DNA from 2 places in the Aeromicrobium sp. UBA7512 genome. Region 2 is predicted to be linked to the other one. Evidence: predicted binding sites of a transcription regulator. Region 2 holds the regulator's gene; the other holds the start of a gene.
The links. Region 2 encodes HrcA, which represses chaperone genes, less so after heat shock. Its sites were predicted from a motif close to TTGGCACTCGNNNNNNNCGAGTGCCAA; they were not measured.
Positions count from the first base shown of each region.

Region 1: the regulator HrcA is predicted to act here: its motif matches at 3,707-3,733, upstream of groL (chaperonin GroEL).

Region 1 covers NZ_DLNK01000007.1:834,060-842,973, reverse strand. Annotated here, with positions in the region: gene B2363_RS14975 (sugar transferase) at 1-815, opposite strand, end outside; gene B2363_RS14970 (acyltransferase) at 1,218-1,967, opposite strand; gene groL (chaperonin GroEL) at 2,036-3,673, opposite strand; gene B2363_RS14960 (cold-shock protein) at 3,778-3,981, opposite strand; gene B2363_RS14955 (ubiquitin-like small modifier protein 1) at 4,081-4,359, opposite strand; gene thrC (threonine synthase) at 4,392-5,657, opposite strand; SAM riboswitch class I at 5,666-5,778, opposite strand; gene otsB (trehalose-phosphatase) at 5,847-6,620, opposite strand; gene B2363_RS14940 (LytR C-terminal domain-containing protein) at 6,651-7,217, opposite strand; gene B2363_RS14935 (DUF3263 domain-containing protein) at 7,219-7,509, opposite strand; gene B2363_RS14930 (alpha,alpha-trehalose-phosphate synthase (UDP-forming)) at 7,621-8,914, shown strand, end outside.
Region 2 covers NZ_DLNK01000005.1:430,888-439,801, reverse strand. Annotated here, with positions in the region: gene B2363_RS08555 (histidine triad nucleotide-binding protein) at 1-186, opposite strand, end outside; gene dnaJ (molecular chaperone DnaJ) at 208-1,356, opposite strand; gene hrcA (heat-inducible transcriptional repressor HrcA) at 1,394-2,410, opposite strand; gene B2363_RS08540 (hypothetical protein) at 2,524-2,952, shown strand; gene B2363_RS08535 (DUF3097 domain-containing protein) at 2,945-3,778, shown strand; gene B2363_RS08530 (lysylphosphatidylglycerol synthase domain-containing protein) at 3,765-4,778, opposite strand; gene B2363_RS08525 (arginine deiminase) at 4,771-6,021, opposite strand; gene B2363_RS08520 (basic amino acid/polyamine antiporter) at 6,044-7,495, opposite strand; gene hemW (radical SAM family heme chaperone HemW) at 7,536-8,651, opposite strand; gene B2363_RS08510 (AMP-dependent synthetase/ligase) at 8,680-8,914, opposite strand, start outside.

The DNA of each region.
Region 1 (8,914 bases), on a different contig from region 2:
AGCTGGTCGCCGACCCGGGTGGGCCGCACGAACTCGACGTAGTCGTTCATGTCGGTCAGCACGAGGCACTCGATCTCGGCCCGCTGCAGGCCCCACGCGAGGTGACGCAGCGACGGGTCGCCCAGGGCCTGGTCGGCCGTGATGACCACCCGCGCCCCGTGGACGGTGCGCAGCAGCTTCGGGACGTCGCGGACCACGGAGTTCACCGTGGCGCTGCCCAGCGGCTGCGTGGAGTCCCACGTGCAGCGCCCGACGACGACGAGGTCGTGACGGTCCTCCCAGCGGGCCGCGAGCCGGTTGACCGCGTCGGCGGGACCCACCAGCAGCGTGGGCACCCGGCGCAGCGCCGTGCGGTGCACGAGCGCGGAGGCCACGATCAGCGAGGCGGTCACGCTCAGGACGACCACGGCGGCGCGCAGCTCGGCCGAGACGACGTCGGACAGGACGAGGGTGGCCAGCGCACCGAGCGCGAGGACCGCGATCAGTCGCTTGGCCGGACGCAGCGAACCCGCCCGCTCGTAGGCCGGCAGCGCGGCGAGGCTGAAGCCGAGCCACAGGACGACGCCGGCGGACAGGGCCGTGAGGGCCCCGGGCGCCATGCCGACGACGAGGCCGGCGACGATCGTTCCCGCGAGCACGACGAGGTGCCCGACGAGTCCCTGGCGGACGAGTGCTTCCAGTGACGAACGCCCCGTGGGCATCGCCGTGAGTTCCCGGTGGACCGAAGGTGATCCGGTGCCGGGGTCGCTGGTGATGGGCTCCACCAGGCGCAGCGGAAGGACGGTTTCATCGCGCCCGTCGATCGCTGAAGTCATGCCAACTCCCCAATGCGCACCTGCGGTGACGTGCTGCGGACCCCTCCGCCTCACCGCGGCACACGTGCCGTCGTGTCTGCGTACTCAGCCAAGAGCGTCGTTGAGTGGTGCCGATACAAGCCCGTAGGCCAGCCCCCCGGCCCGGTTCCCCCGCACCCGATGTCTCCCTCCGCCGGATTCCCCCTCCGACGGCCACCGAATGACGCGATGCCCCTGTCTTTCCCCTCGAAAGTAGGCCATGCCGGGACGTGTGTCAGGGCATTCTGCAAATTCCCGCATGTAGCGCACGTCACATTTCCCCAGACTGCGGTTTGTCGCGATCCGTGCAGGCGAACGCATCGATTCGCGCACAAGCCTCAGGGGTAACTTGAAGTTTCCAGCATCAGAGGCGATTTTTTGGGCTCATGGGGCGTCGTCGAACGACCACGTGGTTCCCTCACGCACCACACGTCCCGGTGACCCCGCCACCACCACGTTCGGAGGCACTTTCTGACCCCGCACGACGGCCCTCAGACCGACGCAGACGTGGTCGCCGATCTCGACGTGGCCCGAGACGACCGACTCACGGCACAGCCACACGTGGTGACCGATGCGGATCGTGGCGCCGAAGGGGTTGATCCGCTCCCCCGTGACCGCGTCCTCGAGCCGGTGCATGTCGTCGGTGGCGATGTAGACCCCGGCCGCCCACAGCTGGTCGCCCGCGGCCACGACACGGCCGCCGTTGCGCGCGTCGACGACGGGCGACCGGGTGGCCACGAGGGGCCCGTGCAGGACGATCGAGGAGCCCGGACCGCAGTACAGCTCCCCCGCCGTGAGCACGACGCGCTCGTCGAGGAAGACGGTCGCCTCGTTCCCGCCGACGAGCAGCGACGTCAGGTGGTCCATCGGCGCACCGACCACGATCAGCGCGTCCTGGAAGTAGAAGGTGGTCAGCGCCGCGACGACGTGGTCGGGCAGCCGCGCCCCGGGCGCCGCGTACAGCGCGTTGCCGAGGTCGTTCCACCAGGAGGGCAGCGGCCCGTCCATCCGCCGCCAGTCGAGCGCGTCGAGGCGGGCGGGGTCCACGCCGGCGGCCACGAGCCGGTCCCGGTGGTCGGGCGTCATCGCGTCGTCGGTCCGGGACAGGTCGAGCCAGGAGGTCACGCCGGACATCCTCGCACCCCCGGACGCACGGAACCCCGGCACCTGTGAGGTGCCGGGGTCCCGTGGAACAGCTGGGATCAGAAGCCCATGCCGCCCATGCCACCCATGTCGCCCATGTCGGGCGCGCCGGCCGCGCCCGCGGGCTCCGGCTTGTCGGCCACGACGGCCTCGGTGGTCAGGAACAGCGCGGCGATCGACGCGGCGTTCTGCAGCGCCGAGCGCGTGACCTTGGCCGGATCGATGATGCCGGTCGCGATCATGTCGACGTACTCGCCGGTGGCCGCGTTGAGGCCCTGGCCCTGCTCGAGGTTGGCGACCTTCTCCGCCACGACGCCGCCCTCGAGGCCGGCGTTGATGGCGATCTGCTTCAGCGGGGCCGAGGTGGCGACGCGGACGATGTTCGCGCCGGTGGCCTCGTCACCCTCGAGCTCGAGCTTCTCGAACGCGGCCTTGCTGGCCTGGACGAGCGCGACACCGCCGCCGGGGACGATGCCCTCCTCGACGGCCGCCTTGGCGTTGCGGACGGCGTCCTCGATGCGGTGCTTGCGCTCCTTGAGCTCGACCTCGGTGGCCGCGCCGACCTTGATGACGGCCACGCCGCCGGCCAGCTTGGCGAGGCGCTCCTGGAGCTTCTCGCGGTCGTAGTCCGAGTCGCTGTTCTCGATCTCGGCCTTGATCTGCGCCACGCGGCCCTGGATCTGGGCCTCGTCGCCGCCACCCTCGACGATGGTGGTCTCGTCCTTGGTCGTGACGACCTTGCGCGCGGTGCCGAGCAGCGTCAGGTCGGCGTTCTCGAGCTTGAGGCCGACCTCCTCGCTGATGACCTCGCCACCGGTGAGGATCGCGATGTCGGTCAGCATCGCCTTGCGACGGTCACCGAAGCCGGGCGCCTTGATGGCGACGGACTTGAAGGTGCCCTTCAGCTTGTTGACGATGAGGGTGGCCAGCGCCTCGCCCTCGACGTCCTCGGCGATGATGGCCAGCGGCTTGCCGGTCTGCATGACCTTCTCCAGCACCGGGACCATGTCCTTGACGGTGGTGATCTTGCTGTTGACGATCAGGATGTACGGATCCTCGAGCACGGTCTCCATGCGCTCGGGGTCGGTGACCATGTAGCCCGACAGGTGACCCTTGTCGAAGCGCATGCCCTCGGTCAGCTCGAGGTCGAGGCCGAACGTGTTCGACTCCTCGACGGTGATGACGCCTTCCTTGCCGACCTTGTCCATCGCCTCGGCGATGATCTCGCCGACCGTGGTGTCAGCGGCGGAGATGGAGGCGGTGGAGGCGATCTGCTCCTTGGTCTCGACGTCCTTCGCCATGGCGAGCAGCTGCTCGCTGATGGCCTCGACGGCGATCTCGATGCCCTTCTTCAGGCCCATCGGGTTGGCGCCGGCGGCGACGTTGCGCAGACCCTCGCGCACGAGCGCCTGGGCCAGGACGGTGGCGGTGGTGGTGCCGTCACCCGCGACGTCGTCGGTCTTCTTGGCGACCTCCTTGACGAGCTCGGCACCGATCTTCTCGTAGGGATCCTCGAGCTCGATCTCCTTGGCGATGGAGACGCCGTCGTTCGTGATCGTGGGGGCTCCCCACTTCTTCTCCAGGACGACGTTCCGGCCCTTGGGGCCGAGGGTGACCTTGACGGCGTCGGCGAGCTGGTTCATGCCCCGCTCGAGCCCGCGCCGGGCTTCTTCGTTGAATGCGATGGACTTGGCCATGGGTGCGTGTCTCCGACATAAGTAGAAGTGGAACTAGCACTCTCACTATACGAGTGCTAATCCCCACCGTTCAAGCGACCCCGCACCCGAGGTCGCCCGAAGCGCTAGTGCAGGGGCTGCACGTTCTCGGCCTCACGTCCCTTGGGGCCGTCGACGACCTCCAGCTCGACGTTCTGGCCGTCCTCGAGGGTCTTGAACCCGTTGATCGCGATCTTGGACCAGTGGACGAAGACGTCGTCCTGGCCCTCGACGGCGATGAAGCCGTAACCCTTGTCGGAGTTGAACCACTTGACGGTGCCATGCACCATGAGACCACCTTGTTCTGCGCGGAAAGGCCCGCGGCCGGACCAGAGCCAGCGTATCGGCAGCAGCCCCGATCCTCCTACGCGGGATTGCCGGGGAGGGACTCAGCAGCCGCCGGCAACGGCCGGGATGACCGAGATCTGGGTGCCGTCGGGGGTCCGGGTGTCGAGGCCGTCGGCGAAGCGGACATCCTCCTCCGCCACGTAGACGTTCACGAAGCGGCGCAGCTTGCCGTCCTCATCGACGATGCGCGCCCGGATGCCGGGGTAGGTCGTCTCGAGCGACTCCAGCACGTCGCTGAGGCGGTCGCCCTCGGCGCTGACCTGGGACTCGTCGTTCGTGTAGCTGCGCAGGATCGTGGGGATGCGGACGGACACGGCCATGGGGGTCTCCTCGGGTGGTTCGGTCGGACGGCTCAGGCGATGCCGGCCGCGGTGAAGGCGTCGTAGGTGGGGGCGATGGTGGCGCGGGCGCCGACGGATCCGGCGACGGCGTCGAGCGTCTTGAGGCCGTGACCGGTGTTGATCACCACGGTCTCCAGCTCGGGGTCGAGCTGACCGGTCTCGACGAGCTTCTTCAGCACGGCGACGGTCGTGCCGCCCGCGGTCTCGGTGAAGATGCCCTCGGTGCGCGCCAGCAGCACGATGCCGTCGCGGATCTGGTCGTCGTCGACCTCCTCGACGCCGCCGCCGGTGGAGCGGGCGATGTCGAGCACGTAGATGCCGTCGGCCGGGTTGCCGATCGCGAGCGACTTGGCGATCGTGTCGGGCCGCACGGGCCGGATCGCGTCGACGCCGTCCTTGTACGCCGTGGCGACGGGGTTGCAGCCCGTGGCCTGCGCGCCGAACACCCGGTAGGGCTTGTCCTCGACCAGGCCGAGCGCGATGAGCTCGCCGAACGCCTTGTGCACCTTGGTCAGCTGCGAGCCGGAGGCGACGGGGATGACGATCTGGTCGGGCAGGCGCCAGCCGAGCTGCTCGGCGATCTCGTACCCGAGCGTCTTGGAGCCCTCGGCGTAGAAGGGGCGCACGTTCACGTTGACGAACGCCCAGCCGTCCTCCTCGCCGGCGATCTCGCTGGCCAGCTTGTTGACGTCGTCGTAGTTGCCGTCGACCGCGACGAGGTTCTCGGTGAAGATCGCCGAGTTCACCTGCTTGGGCGTCTCGAGGTTGCTCGGGATGAACACGACCGTGCGGATGCCGGCCCGCGCGCCGGCCGCGGCGACCGCGTTGGCGAGGTTGCCGGTGGAGGGGCACGCGAAGACCTTGCTGCCGAACTCGCGGGCCGCGCTCAGCGCGCACGCGACGACGCGGTCCTTGAAGGAGTTGGTGGGGTTGGTGCTGTCGTCCTTGACCCACAGCTTCGCCAGGCCGAGCTCGGCGGCGAGGTTGCGGGCGTCGAGCAGCCGGGTGAAGCCGGGCTCGAGGTTCGGGCTGCTCTCGATGTCGTCGGGGACCGGCAGCAGGGCCTTGTAGCGCCAGATGTTGGCCGGGCCCGCCTCGATCTGCTCGCGCGTCACCGCGCCGAAGTCGTAGGCGATCTCCAGCGGACCGAAGCACTCGTAACAGGCGTAGTGGGGACCGAGCTCGCGCGTGGCGCCGCACTCGCGGCACTTCAGGGCGGTGGCGGGGCCGAAGGCACCCTCGCGGAGGGTGGTGGTCTCGGGGGTCGTGACGCTCACGAAGACTCCATTCATCTCTCCGGGTCGACGTTCGACCGCGGACGGAATTAGCACCTGGCCGGTGATCGGCTGGTTGCTGGGGCTTCGTCGGGCCGTGTCCCTCTGCCCCTCGGGATGAGTGGCTTCAGACTAAATGGCCGTCTCACGATACGTCCACTCCGTCCGGATGACGAGACGGCAAACGGAGGGTCAGGCGGGCGCGAACCGGTCGGCGAGATCGCCGAGCCACGCGGCCACGGCGTCGGGGCCGTCGAGCACCACGTCGGCCAGCGCGAGCAGCGCGTCCTGCTCGTCGGAGGCCGAGCACACGAGCGTGACGTCCATCCCCTGCTCGCGCAGGGCGATGCCCTCCTCGAAGGCCGGCAGGTCACCGAGGTCGTCGCCGGCGTAGATCACGGCACCGGGCTCGACGCGGCCGACCACGCGACGCAGGGTCTGACCCTTGTCGGTGCCGGCGGAGCGCAGCTCGATCACCTGGCGGCCCGGCTCGAGGTGCAGTCCGACCTCGGCCGCCAGCGCCTCGATCTGGGGACGCAGCTCGTCCAGCAGGCCCGGCGCGACGCCGCGCGTGTGCAGCGCGATCGCGAGCCCCTTGTCCTCGATCCGGATCCGGGACGCGTCGTGCTCCACGAGCCACTGCGGCAGCCGCGCGGCGAGGTCGGAGACCGCCTGGGGGCGGTGCGGCTGGCGCACCTCGCCGCTCGCGGCGTCCCAGCGCTCGGCCCCGTACTGACCACACACCACCATGCGGTCGAGCCCCGGCCCGTCCTCGAAGCGGCCGAGCCGCCGCACCTGGTCCACGGGGCGGCCGGTGATGATCGTCAGCTCACGGAGCACCGGACCCAAACGGCGCAGGGCGGCCAGCGAGTCGGGATGGATCCAGGCCGATGCGGGGTCCTGGACGATGGGTGCGAGCGTGCCGTCGAAGTCGAGCGCGAGCAGCGTGCGCCCCGGGTCGGTCATGGGAAAAGTATGGCGCGGGGGCACGAGGACTCAGCGGGGGCTGGCCAGCACGACCGTGAGGTTGGTTCCGGACATGCCCGCGGTGGCGGGCATGAGACGGGAGATCGCCAGGTCGGCGCCGAGCAGCGCCGCCTCGCCCTGGCGGCCCGCCGGGAAGTAGATCGTGTCCTGCGGCACGTTGCCGCGCCAGTCGGCGATCGCCCCGATCGTCCACCCGGCCGCCTGCGCCTGGCCGGCCACACGCCCCGCGAGACCGCCGATGCCGATCTGGTTGTAGACCGAGACGCCGATCGAGCGCGTCGCCGTGGGCTCGGTGGTGGGCTCCGTCGTCGGCTCCGTCTTAGGCGTCGCCGACTTCTTCGGCTTCGGCTTGGCCGACTTCTTCGCCGTGGCCTTCGCGGTGGGCGTGGGGCCGGTCGTGGTGCGCTCGGCGGACCGCGCGGGCGCCTCGTCGTCGCGGACGGCCTCGATGATGGCCCACCCGCCGGCGACGCCCAGGACGAGCCACACCGCGGGCAGCACGATCACGGTCCAGGCCGCGCCGCGCCGTTCGGGGTCACGCCGGTCGTCACGCGGTTCGAGGGGAGGCTGGTCCACTTCAGCGATCGGAGCCGGTGCGTCGCGCCTGGCGCTGACGCTGGCGCTGCGAGCGGAGGCGGCGCAGGCGCTTGACCAGCAGTGGGTCGTGCGCGAGGGCGTCCTCGGAGTCGATCAGCGCGTTGAGGATCTGGTAGTACCGCGTCGAGGTCATGTCGAACTTGTCGCGGATCGCCTGCTCCTTGGCCCCGGCGTACTTCCACCACAGGCGTTCGAGCTCGAGCATCTCGCGGTCGCGGTCGGACAATGCGCCCGCGCTGACCACCTGGTCGTGACTCTCCACCGCTGCCATGCCCCTGATCGTACCGGCGGAATCACACGGTTGTCATTCCCCCGCGAGAATCGGGCGGACCCGGACGCCCGCTCCGGGGCGGAGGCCACCGTTCTCCCCTAGGGTGGCCCCATGGCGCCGGAGCAAGCTGACTTCCTCGTGATCGCCAACCGGCTGCCGGTGGACCGCCTGATCGACGCCGACGGCGAGATCTCCTGGCGCACGTCGCCCGGCGGACTGGTCACCGCGCTCGAGCCCGTCATGAAGCTGCGCGGCGGCGCGTGGATCGGCTGGCACGGCGCCGCCGAGGAGGACCTCGACGAGTTCGAGCACGACGGACTGCGCCTCGTGCCCGTGCCGCTGTCGGAGGCGGAGGTCGAGGAGTACTACGAGGGCTTCTCCAACGGCACGCTCTGGCCGCTCTACCACGACGTCGTCGTCACCCCGGAGTACCACCGCGAGTGGTGGGACTCCTACGTCACGGTGAACCGCCGCTTCGCCGAGAAGGCCGCCACGCTCGCCGCGCCGGGCGCCGTGGTCTGGGTGCAGGACTACCAGCTCCAGCTGGTGCCGCAGATGCTGCGAGAGCTGCGTCCCGACCTGCTCATCGGGTTCTTCCTCCACATCCCCTTCCCGCCCACCGAGCTGTTCCAGCAGCTGCCGTGGCGGCGCCAGATCCTCGAGGGGCTGCTCGGCGCCGACCTCGTCGGCTTCCAGATGCCCGGCGGCGCGCAGAACTTCGCCCGTCTCGTGCGCCAGCGCGTCGGCCACCGCACGGTGCGCGACACGGTGTTCCTGCCCGACGGGCGCAAGGTGCTCGCCCGGGCCTACCCGATCTCGATCGACGCCCGCGGCTTCGAGCAGCTCTCGCGCACCCCCGAGGTCACGGCCCGCGCCCAGGAGATCCGCGACAGCCTGGGCAATCCGCGCCACGTGCTCATCGGCATCGACCGCCTCGACTACACCAAGGGACTGCCGCAGCGGCTGCGCGCCTTCGGCGAGCTCGTCAGCGACGGCGTCATCGACGTGGACGACGCCGTCTTCGTCCAGGTGGCCACCCCGTCTCGCGAGCGCGTGCACCAGTACCGGGTCCTGCGCGACGACATCAACCGCCTCGTCGGGCGCATCAACGGCGACATGGGGCGCATCGGCCAGCAGCCGGTGCAGTACCTGCACGCGTCGTTCCCGCGCGAGGAGATGGCCGCGATGTACCGGGCCGCCGACGTCATGGTCGTCACTCCCCTGCGCGACGGCATGAACCTCGTGGCCAAGGAGTACATCGCCACGCGCTGGGACGACCGCGGTGCGCTCGTGCTCAGCGAATTCGCCGGTGCCGCCGGAGAGCTCAAGCAGGCGTTCCAGGTCAACCCGCACGACATCAACGGCATGAAGGACGCGCTGCTCGGCGCGATGCAGGCCAACCCGG
Region 2 (8,914 bases):
CGCGACGGCCGGCTCCGCCGACGCGAGGGAGGCCGCGTCGCGCTCGTGCACCTTGGGCACGACGAGCACGTGCACCGGCGCCTTCGGGTTGATGTCCCGGAACGCGATCGTGTGCTCGGACTCGGCGACGACGTCGGCCGGGATCTCGCCCGCGACGATCTTGCAGAAGATGCAGTCAGCAGCCATGCGCCGACTCTAGCGACCGGCTCACTTGAAGGCGTCGCGGATGCGGCCGAAGACGCCGGAGCGCGAGTTGTGGCCCACGACCGGGTCGACGTGCTCCTCGCCGCGCGACGCGGCGAGCCTCTCGAGCAGCTCGCGCTGCTCGGCGTCGAGGTCGCGCGGGGTCTCCACCACGACGTGCACGGTGAGGTCGCCGCGGCCCGACCCGCGCAGGCGCGGGACGCCGAAGCCACGGGCCACCACGGTCTCTCCCGACTGGGTGCCCGGCGGCACCTCGATCGGGACGGAGCGCTCGGCGTCGTCGACCTCGTCGCGCTCCGCGTCGAGGGTGGGAAGGTCGATCCGGGTGCCCAGCGCCGCCGCGGTCATCGGGACCGTGATCTGGCACGCGAGGGCGTCGCCCTGGCGCGTGAAGACGGGGTGGCGGGCCACCTTGACCTCGATGTAGAGGTCGCCGGCCGGGCCACCGCCCGCGCCGACCTCACCCTCGCCGGCGAGCTGGATCCGGTTGCCGTCGTCGACGCCGGCGGGCACGTTGACCTGCAGGCTGCGGCGCGAGCGGACGCGGCCCTCGCCGTTGCACTCGCGGCAGGGGTCGGGAATGACCGTGCCGTAGCCGTGGCACGTGGGGCACGGACGCGAGGTGCGGATGTCGCCGAGCAGCGAGCGCTGGACGTGGTGGACGTTGCCGTGGCCGTGGCAGGTGCCGCACGTGACCGGCTCGGAACCCTCGTTCGCGCCGGTGCCGTCGCAGACCTCACAGGTCACCGCGGTGTCGACCTTGATCTCGCGGCTGACGCCGAACGCGGCCTCCGCGAGGGAGATCGACAGGCGCAGCAGCGCATCCTGGCCGCGCTGCACGCGCGGGCGCGGACCGCGCGAGGACGTCTGACCGAAGAACGCGTCCATGATGTCGTCGAAGCTGAAGCCCTGGCCGAAGCCGCCGCCCATGCCGCCACCGCCGGACAGCGGGTCGCCGCCGCGGTCGTAGACGGCGCGCTTCTGCGGGTCGGACAGCACCTCGTAGGCGGTGGTGACCTCCTTGAAGCGCTCGGACGCGTCGGGGGCGTCGTTGACGTCCGGGTGCAACTGGCGGGCCAGCCGGCGGTACGCCTTCTTCAGCTCCTCCGGGGTCGCCTCGCGGGACACGCCCAGCAGTTCGTAGTAGTCCAAGGTCTCTTTCTCTCTCGCAATTCCTGGGGTGGATCGCTCAGCCGTCGGCGAGGATCCGCCCGACGTAGCGGGCGACGGCGCCGACGGCGGCCATCGTGGCGGGGTAGTCCATGCGCGTCGGTCCCATGGTGCCCAGTTGGGCGAAGCTCTCGCCGTCGGGTCCGTAGTTGCTGGACACGACGGCCGTGCCCGACAGGTCGTCGCGGCCCGTCTCGCGCCCGATCCGCACGTGCGGTCCGACCGTGGCCTCACCGAGCAGGTGCAGCAGCACGACCTGCTCCTCCATCGCCTCCAGCACGGGACGGATCGCGGTGTCGAAGTCAGCGCCGAAGCGCGCGAGGTTCGCCGTGCCGCCGACCGCCACGCGCTCGTCGGAGCGCTCGTTGGAGAACGTGTTCGCCAGGGTCGTGACGATCGAGGTGACGACCGGGCGGTCGTCGGTGGCGAACGTGTCGATCAGCTCGGCCAGCCGCAGCGAGGCCTCGGGCAGCCGCTCGCCCAGCGTGGCGCGGACGATGCGCGACTTGAGGTCGCTCAGCAGGCCCTCGCCGGGGGTCTGCGCGAGCTCGACGATGCGCTGCTCGACGCGGCCGCTGCTGGTGATCACGACGATCAGCACGCGCGAGCCCTCGAGCGCGACGAGCTCCACGTGACGGACGGTGGAGCGCGTGAGCGACGGGTACTGGACGATCGCGACCTGGTTCGTCAGCTGCGCGAGGATCTTCACGCTGCGCATGACGATGTCGTCGACGTCGATGGCGCCCGAGAGGAACGTCTCGATGGCGCGGCGCTCGGCGACCGAGAGCGCCTTGACCTCGGCCAGCCGGTCGACGAACATCCGGTAGCCCTTGTCGGTGGGGATCCGGCCGGCGCTGGTGTGCGGCGCCGTGAGGTAGCCCTCGTCCTCGAGGGCCGCCATGTCGTTGCGGATCGTGGCCGACGAGACGCCGAGGCGGTGACGCTCGACGAGCGCCTTGGAGCCGACGGGCTCCTGGGTGGCGACGTAGTCCTCGACGATGGCTCGCAGGACGTTGAGCCGACGGTCCTCGATCACGCTGTCACCTCCCACGCTGCTGGCACTCGAACCTGACCAGTGCCAGTCTACCGAGGTCGTCGAGGGCGGTGCGCCTGCGCGGAGGCCGCCGGGCGGCATGGCAACCTGTCGGGGTGAGTGAGGTCTCCGTACGCCCCGACGGCGCGATCGAGGTCGCCGACGGCGGCCAGGTGCTCGTGTACACCCCCTACGCCGTGACGGCCCCCGACGGGACCACCGTCGCGCACGAGTCGCGCGGCGGGACGATGGCCGCGGTCTGGGCGAGCGCCGTGGGCGAGGCCTTCGTCGAGGTCAGCCACCTCGGCCACGGCCCGGAGGGCGGCGAGCTGGTCATGGTGGTCACCCGGCCCGGCCACTCCCCCGACGTCGCGCTGGGCGCACTCGTCACCGACGAGATCCCCGCCACCGTGCCCGAGAGCTGGCCCGCGGCGGTCGACCTGGCGATCGGGCTGATCGTGCACGACACCCTCGACAGCGGCACCAAGGACGACGTCGAGGACTTCCACCAGCGACTCCTGGGAGTGTGGTTCGGCCATGGCTGACCGCTACGGCTCCGACGTCCTCTCCGGCGACTGGCGCCGGCCCGCCCGCGGCCGCTCCACCGAGGTGGCCGCCGACACCGGCCTCGTCGTGGAGGAGGCCTCCACGGGCTTCGTCGGCGAGATCATGCGCGTCGAGCGCGACCTCGGCACGGTCCAGCTCGAGGACCGGCGCCTGCGACGCAAGGTCTTCCCGCTCGGCCCCGGCTTCCTCCTGGAGGGCAAGCCGGTCGTGCTGGTCGCCCCCACGCCGAAGGGGAAGGCCGCGCCCACCCGCACCGCCTCGGGCTCGCGGATCGCCGCCGACACCCGGGCGAAGGTCGCGCTGCCCAGCCGGATCTACGTCGAGGGCCGCCACGACGCCGAGCTCGTCGAGAAGGTCTGGGGCGACGACCTGCGCGCCGAGGGCGTGGCTGTGGAGTACCTCAACGGCATCGACGACCTGGCGGCGATCGTCCGCGACTTCTCCCCCGGTCCGAAGCGCCGGCTCGGCGTGCTCGTCGACCACCTGGTGCCCGGCTCGAAGGAGCAGCGTCTCGCCGACGAGGTCGCGCACGTGCCGCACCTGCTCGTGGTCGGGCACCCCTACGTCGACGTCTGGCAGTCGATCAAGCCGCAGCGGCTCGGCATGGACGCCTGGCCGACGATCCCGCGGAGCATCGAGTGGAAGCGCGGCATCTGCGCCCACCTGGGCTGGCCGCACGACGACCAGGCCGACATCGCGCGGGCCTGGAAGGCGATCCTCGGCCGGGTCGACTCCTGGACCGACCTCGAGCCCGCGTTCCTGGGCCGGGTCGAGGAGCTCATCGACTTCGTCACCTCGCCCTGAGCAGCTGCAGCTTCCACAGCCCCACGGAGAGCAGCCCCAGCACGAGCGGCCCCGCGATCGTGATCGTGCGCCAGATCACGAAGCCCGCCACGAGCTCGGCCTCGTCCGCGCCGGCCTCGATCGCCAGCAGGGTCGCGACGACGACCGCGTCGAGGATGCCGAGCCCCGAGAAGGGGAACAGCGTCAGCGGGTAGGCGACGAGGAAGGCCACGAGCACCTCGATGGCGGGAACCTCCGACGTGGTGACCCCGACGAACCGCAGCGACGCGACGATCAGCGTCGCATCGACGACGACCATCGCCACGAGGGCGAGTACCGAGCGCGGCAGTGCCCACGGGACGCGGTCGACGACGCGCCCGCGGAAGTCCGCCGCCCAGGCAGCCCACGCCTCGGGGTCGACCCCGTGGCGCATCCGTCCGACGAACCGTGCCAGCCGGCGGGCGAAACCCACCGTGAACGCCTCGCCGCGGAACGCCAGCCACACGACGGCCAGGAGTGCGGCACTCACCGAACCGCTCAGGACGGCGGGGACGAACTCGCCGAGGTAGAACGTGCCGAGGCCGAGCATCAGCGCGATCCCCAGCAGCGGCGCGCCGAATCGCACCACGTAGAACGTCACGGTGTTCATGACGGTGCCGGCCAGGCCCGCCGGCGCCGGGATCCCCCAGGACCCGAACATCGCCAGCCGCAGCACGACGTCGGAGGGCGGAGGGGCGACCGTGGTCATCAGGATGGCCGCCTGGTCGTTCTGCATGGCCCTGATCGGCGGACACCCCGGGATGAACAGGGCGAGCGGCAGGGCATTGAGGAACTGGCGCACCAGCAGCCCGATCACGAGGACGGCGAACTGCCACGGCGCGAGCTGGGCGATCGCGGTGCGGACCTGCTCCCAGTCGATGTCGCCCAGCAGCCCGCGGATCACCACGACGATGACCGTCAGCAGGACCGCGACCAGGCCGAGCCGCACCCAGCGTCGGCGCGCTCCTGACTCCTCAGGCATCGAGCGGGTCGCGGATGATCGGGCACGTCATGCAGTGCCCGCCCCCGCGGCCGCGGCCGAGCTCGGCTCCGACGATCTCGATCACCTCGATGCCGGCCTTGCGCAGCAGCGAGTTCGTGTGGGTGTTGCGGTCGTAGGCGATGACGACGCCCGGCTCGAGCGCGACGAGGTTGTTGCCGCTGTCCCACTGCTGGCGCTCGGTGTCGTACTCGCTGCCGCCGGTCTCGACGATCTGGAACTTCTCGACCCCGAGCGCCTCGGCGACGACGTCCACGAACAGCGCGTCCTCGTGGTCGATGACCTCGATGCCGGGCAGTCCCTCGCCGGGCAGGATCGTGAACGCGTGGATTGTGTTGACGATCTCGGGGTAGATCGTGACGACGTCGCGGTCGGCGAACGTGAAGACGGTGTCGAGGTGCATGGCGGCGCGCAGCTTCGGCATGCCGGCGACGATGACCTTCTCGGCCGCACCCTGGTCGAACAGGGCCTTCGCCAGCTGGGTGATGCCCTGGCGCGACGAGCGCTCGCTCATCCCGACCAGCACGACGCCGTTGCCCGGGACGAGCACGTCACCGCCCTCGACCGTGGCGGTCCCCCAGTTCTCCTCGGGGTCGCCCCACCAGACCTTCGACCCGGCGAACTCGGGGTGGAACTCGTAGATGGCCTTCATCAGGAGCGTCTCGTCCTTGCGGGCCGCCCAGTACAGCGGGTTCAGCGTCAGGCCGCCGTGTACCCAGCACGTGGTGTCGCGCGTGTACAGCGTGTTCGGCAGCGGAGGCATGAGGTACTCGTGGCCGCCGTGCGCCTCGCGGACGAGGGCGCGGTAGCCCGGCGCCAGCTCGCGCGGGAGGTCACGGGTGGACAGGCCGCCGATGAGGAACTTCGTCAGCTCGTCGGCCGGCAGCTCGTCGAGGTAGCCGCGGGTCTCCTCCACGAGGCCGATGCCGACCTCGTTCGCCACGATCTTGCGGTCGAGCAGCCAGGCTCGCGCGGTGCGGTCGGCCATCGTCGCGGAGAGCACGTCGTGCAGCTCGACCACGTCGATCTCGCGCTCGCGCATCTTGTCGACGAAGTCCAGGTGGTCGCGCTGGGCGTTCTGCACCCACAGGACGTCGTCGAACAGCAGGTCGTCGCAGTTCGAGGGCGTCAGCCGCTCGTGCGCCAGTCCGGGCGCGCAGACGAGCACCTTGCGGAGGCGGCCGACTTCGGAGTGGACGCCGTAGGCGTCGGAGGGCTGCGTCATGAGACTCCTTCGGGACGTGGGATCACACGGTGATCCCGCCGGTGAGCAGTTGGTAGAGGGCGACCACCGCACCGATGGCGATGACCACGAACAACGCCAGCTCGGCCGGGGTGAACACCCGCAGGCGGCGCTCGCGGCGCGCGACGACGAACAGCACCGCGGCGGGCGCGTAGACCAGGCACGAGAGCAGCAGGAACTCCAGCCCCGCCGCGATGAACAGGAAGATCGCGTACGCGGAGGCGACGGCGGCGAACACCAGGTGCTTGCGCCGCTCGGCGGAGTCCTCCGCCTCGTACGTCTCGCCGCTCAGTGCGAGCTTCAGCGCGTACGCCGCCGCCAGCAGGTAGGGCACGAGCGCGAGACTCGTGGTGAGGTCCAGCATGAAGTCCAACGAGTCCTCGATGAACAGCGTCAGGGCCAGCAGCACCTGAACGCCGATCGACGTCGCGACCAGCGCGGCGATGGGGGTGCCCGCAGCGTTCTCCCGACCGAGGAACCTGGGCATGTCGTCGCTGCGGGCCGGGATGAACACGACCTCCGCCGCCATCAGCGTCCACGCCAGGTAGGCACCGAGAACCGACACGATGACGCCGATGCTGATGAACCACTTGCCCCACGGGCCGACGGCCTGCTCGAACAGCCCGATCATCGACGGCTGAGGGGTCCCCACGATCTCTGCCTGGCTGAAGGCGCCGTAGGAGACCATGGTCACGAGCGAGAAGATCGCGAGGACGCTGAGGAACCCCAGCACCGTCGCGCGGCCGACGTCCTCGCGTCGCTGCGCGTAGCGGGAGTAGACGCTGGCGCCCTCGATCCCGATGAACACGAAGGTCGTGATGATCATCGTGTTCTTGACCTGCTCGGTGAGGGTGCCCAGATCGTCGTAGGCGAAGAAGTTGTCGCTGAAGACGCCTGCGTCGAACTGGAAGCCCAGCACGACGATGAACGTCAGGATCGGGATGACCTTGCAGATCGTGACGATCCGGTTGATGACCGCCGCGTCACGCACGCCCCGGGCGATGAGGTAGTGGAACACCCACACGCCCATGGTCGACACCGCCACGGCCAGCAGCGTGTCGCCCTCCCCGAACTCGGGGAAGAAGAAGCCGATCGTCGCCGTGATGAAGATCCAGTAGAACGCGTTGCCCGCCATCGTGCTGGCCCAGAAGCCCACGGCGGAGTTGAAGCCGGCGTAGTCCCCGAAGCCCGCCTTGGCGTAGATGAACACGCCGGAGTCCAGCTCGGGCTTGCGGATCGCGAGGGTCTGGAAGCAGAACGCGAGCATGAGCATCCCGGTGCCGGCGACGGTCCACGCGATCAGCGCACCGGCGACGCCGGTGGCCGTGCCGAAGCGGGCCGGGAGCCCAAAGACGCCGGCGCCCACCATGGACCCGATGACCATGGCCGTGAGGACCGGGCGGCTGACCTTGCCGGTCGACCCGCCCTGGGCGGTGGTGACCTCCGTGTCCCCCATGCGCTGAACGTAGCGCAGTGCGACGTCCGCCGAACAGGTCTCACGCGCCGCCGACGGCCTCCAGGACCACGCGGTCGGCCATCAGCCGACCTGAACGTGTGAGCACGACGCGGTCCCCGAGCGGCTCGAGCCAGCCCGCCTCGATGAAGCGGTCGACGTCGCCCAGCAGGGCCGGCTCGATCCCTTCGGCCAGCCGGATGCGCAGCATCACGTCCTCGAGGTGTCGGGCCTGTGCATCGGGCCGCTCGCCGTCGGCGCGCGGCGAGTTCCCCGCGGCGAGGCGCTGGGCGTAGGCGGCGGGGTGCTTGACGTTCCACCAGCGCTCGCCGTCGACGAAGGAGTGGGCGCCCGGGCCGACGCCCCACCACTCGCCGCCGTTCCAGTAGCCCACGTTGTGACGGCACTGCGCCGCCTCGTCGCGAGCCCAGTTCGACAGCTCGTACCAGCTCAGGCCGGCCGCCTCGAGCAGGTCGTCGGCGAGCAGGTACTTGTCGGCGGTCTCGTCGTCGTCGGGCATGACCACCTCGCCGCGGCGCACCTTGCGCGCGAACGCGGTGCCGGCCTCGACGATCAGGGCGTAGGCGCTGATGTGGTCGGGCTCCATCTCCAGGGCCGACTCGACGGTGTGGCGCCAGTCGTCCATCGACTCCGACGGCGTGCCGTAGATCAGGTCGAGGCTGACCTGCTCGAAGCCGGCCTCGCGGGCCCACGCCACGGCCTGCGGGACGCGCTCGGGATCGTGGGTGCGGTCGAGCACCGAGAGCACGTGCCGCACGGCCGACTGCATGCCGAAGGAGATCCGGGTGAACCCGCCCTCGCGCAGCTCGGCCAACGACTGCGGAGAGACGCTGTCGGGGTTGGCCTCGGTGGTGACCTCGGCGCCCGGTGCGAGCCCGAGGCGGTCGTCGACGGAGCGCAGGAAGCGCACGAGGTCGCCCGCGGCCACCTGCGACGGCGTGCCGCCGCCCACGAACACCGTGTCCACGGTGCGCTCGGGCACGAGGGCCAGCTCGCTCAGCGCCGCCTCGATGTAGGTCGACCGGGAGGCGCCGACGACGTCCGGCCCGCCGAGCTCGTCGGCGGTGTACGTGTTGAAGTCGCAGTAGCCGCACCGCACGGAGCAGAACGGCACGTGCAGGTAGATGCCGAACGCCACGTCCCCAGCGTACGGGGCGGCCCCGCGGTCAGGCCCCGGCGTAGAACCCGTCGAGGACGTCGGAGTAGCGGTCCTCCACGACGCGCCGCTTCACTTTCATGCTCGGCGTGATCTCGCCGGACTCGATCGACAGGTCATGGTCCAGCACGGCCCACTTCTTGATCGTCTCCCACGGGTTGAGCTTGGCGTTGAGCTCCTCGATGTCCTGCGCGATCTGCTGCTGGATCCCCGGCGAGGAGACGATCTCCTGGTAGGACTTGCCC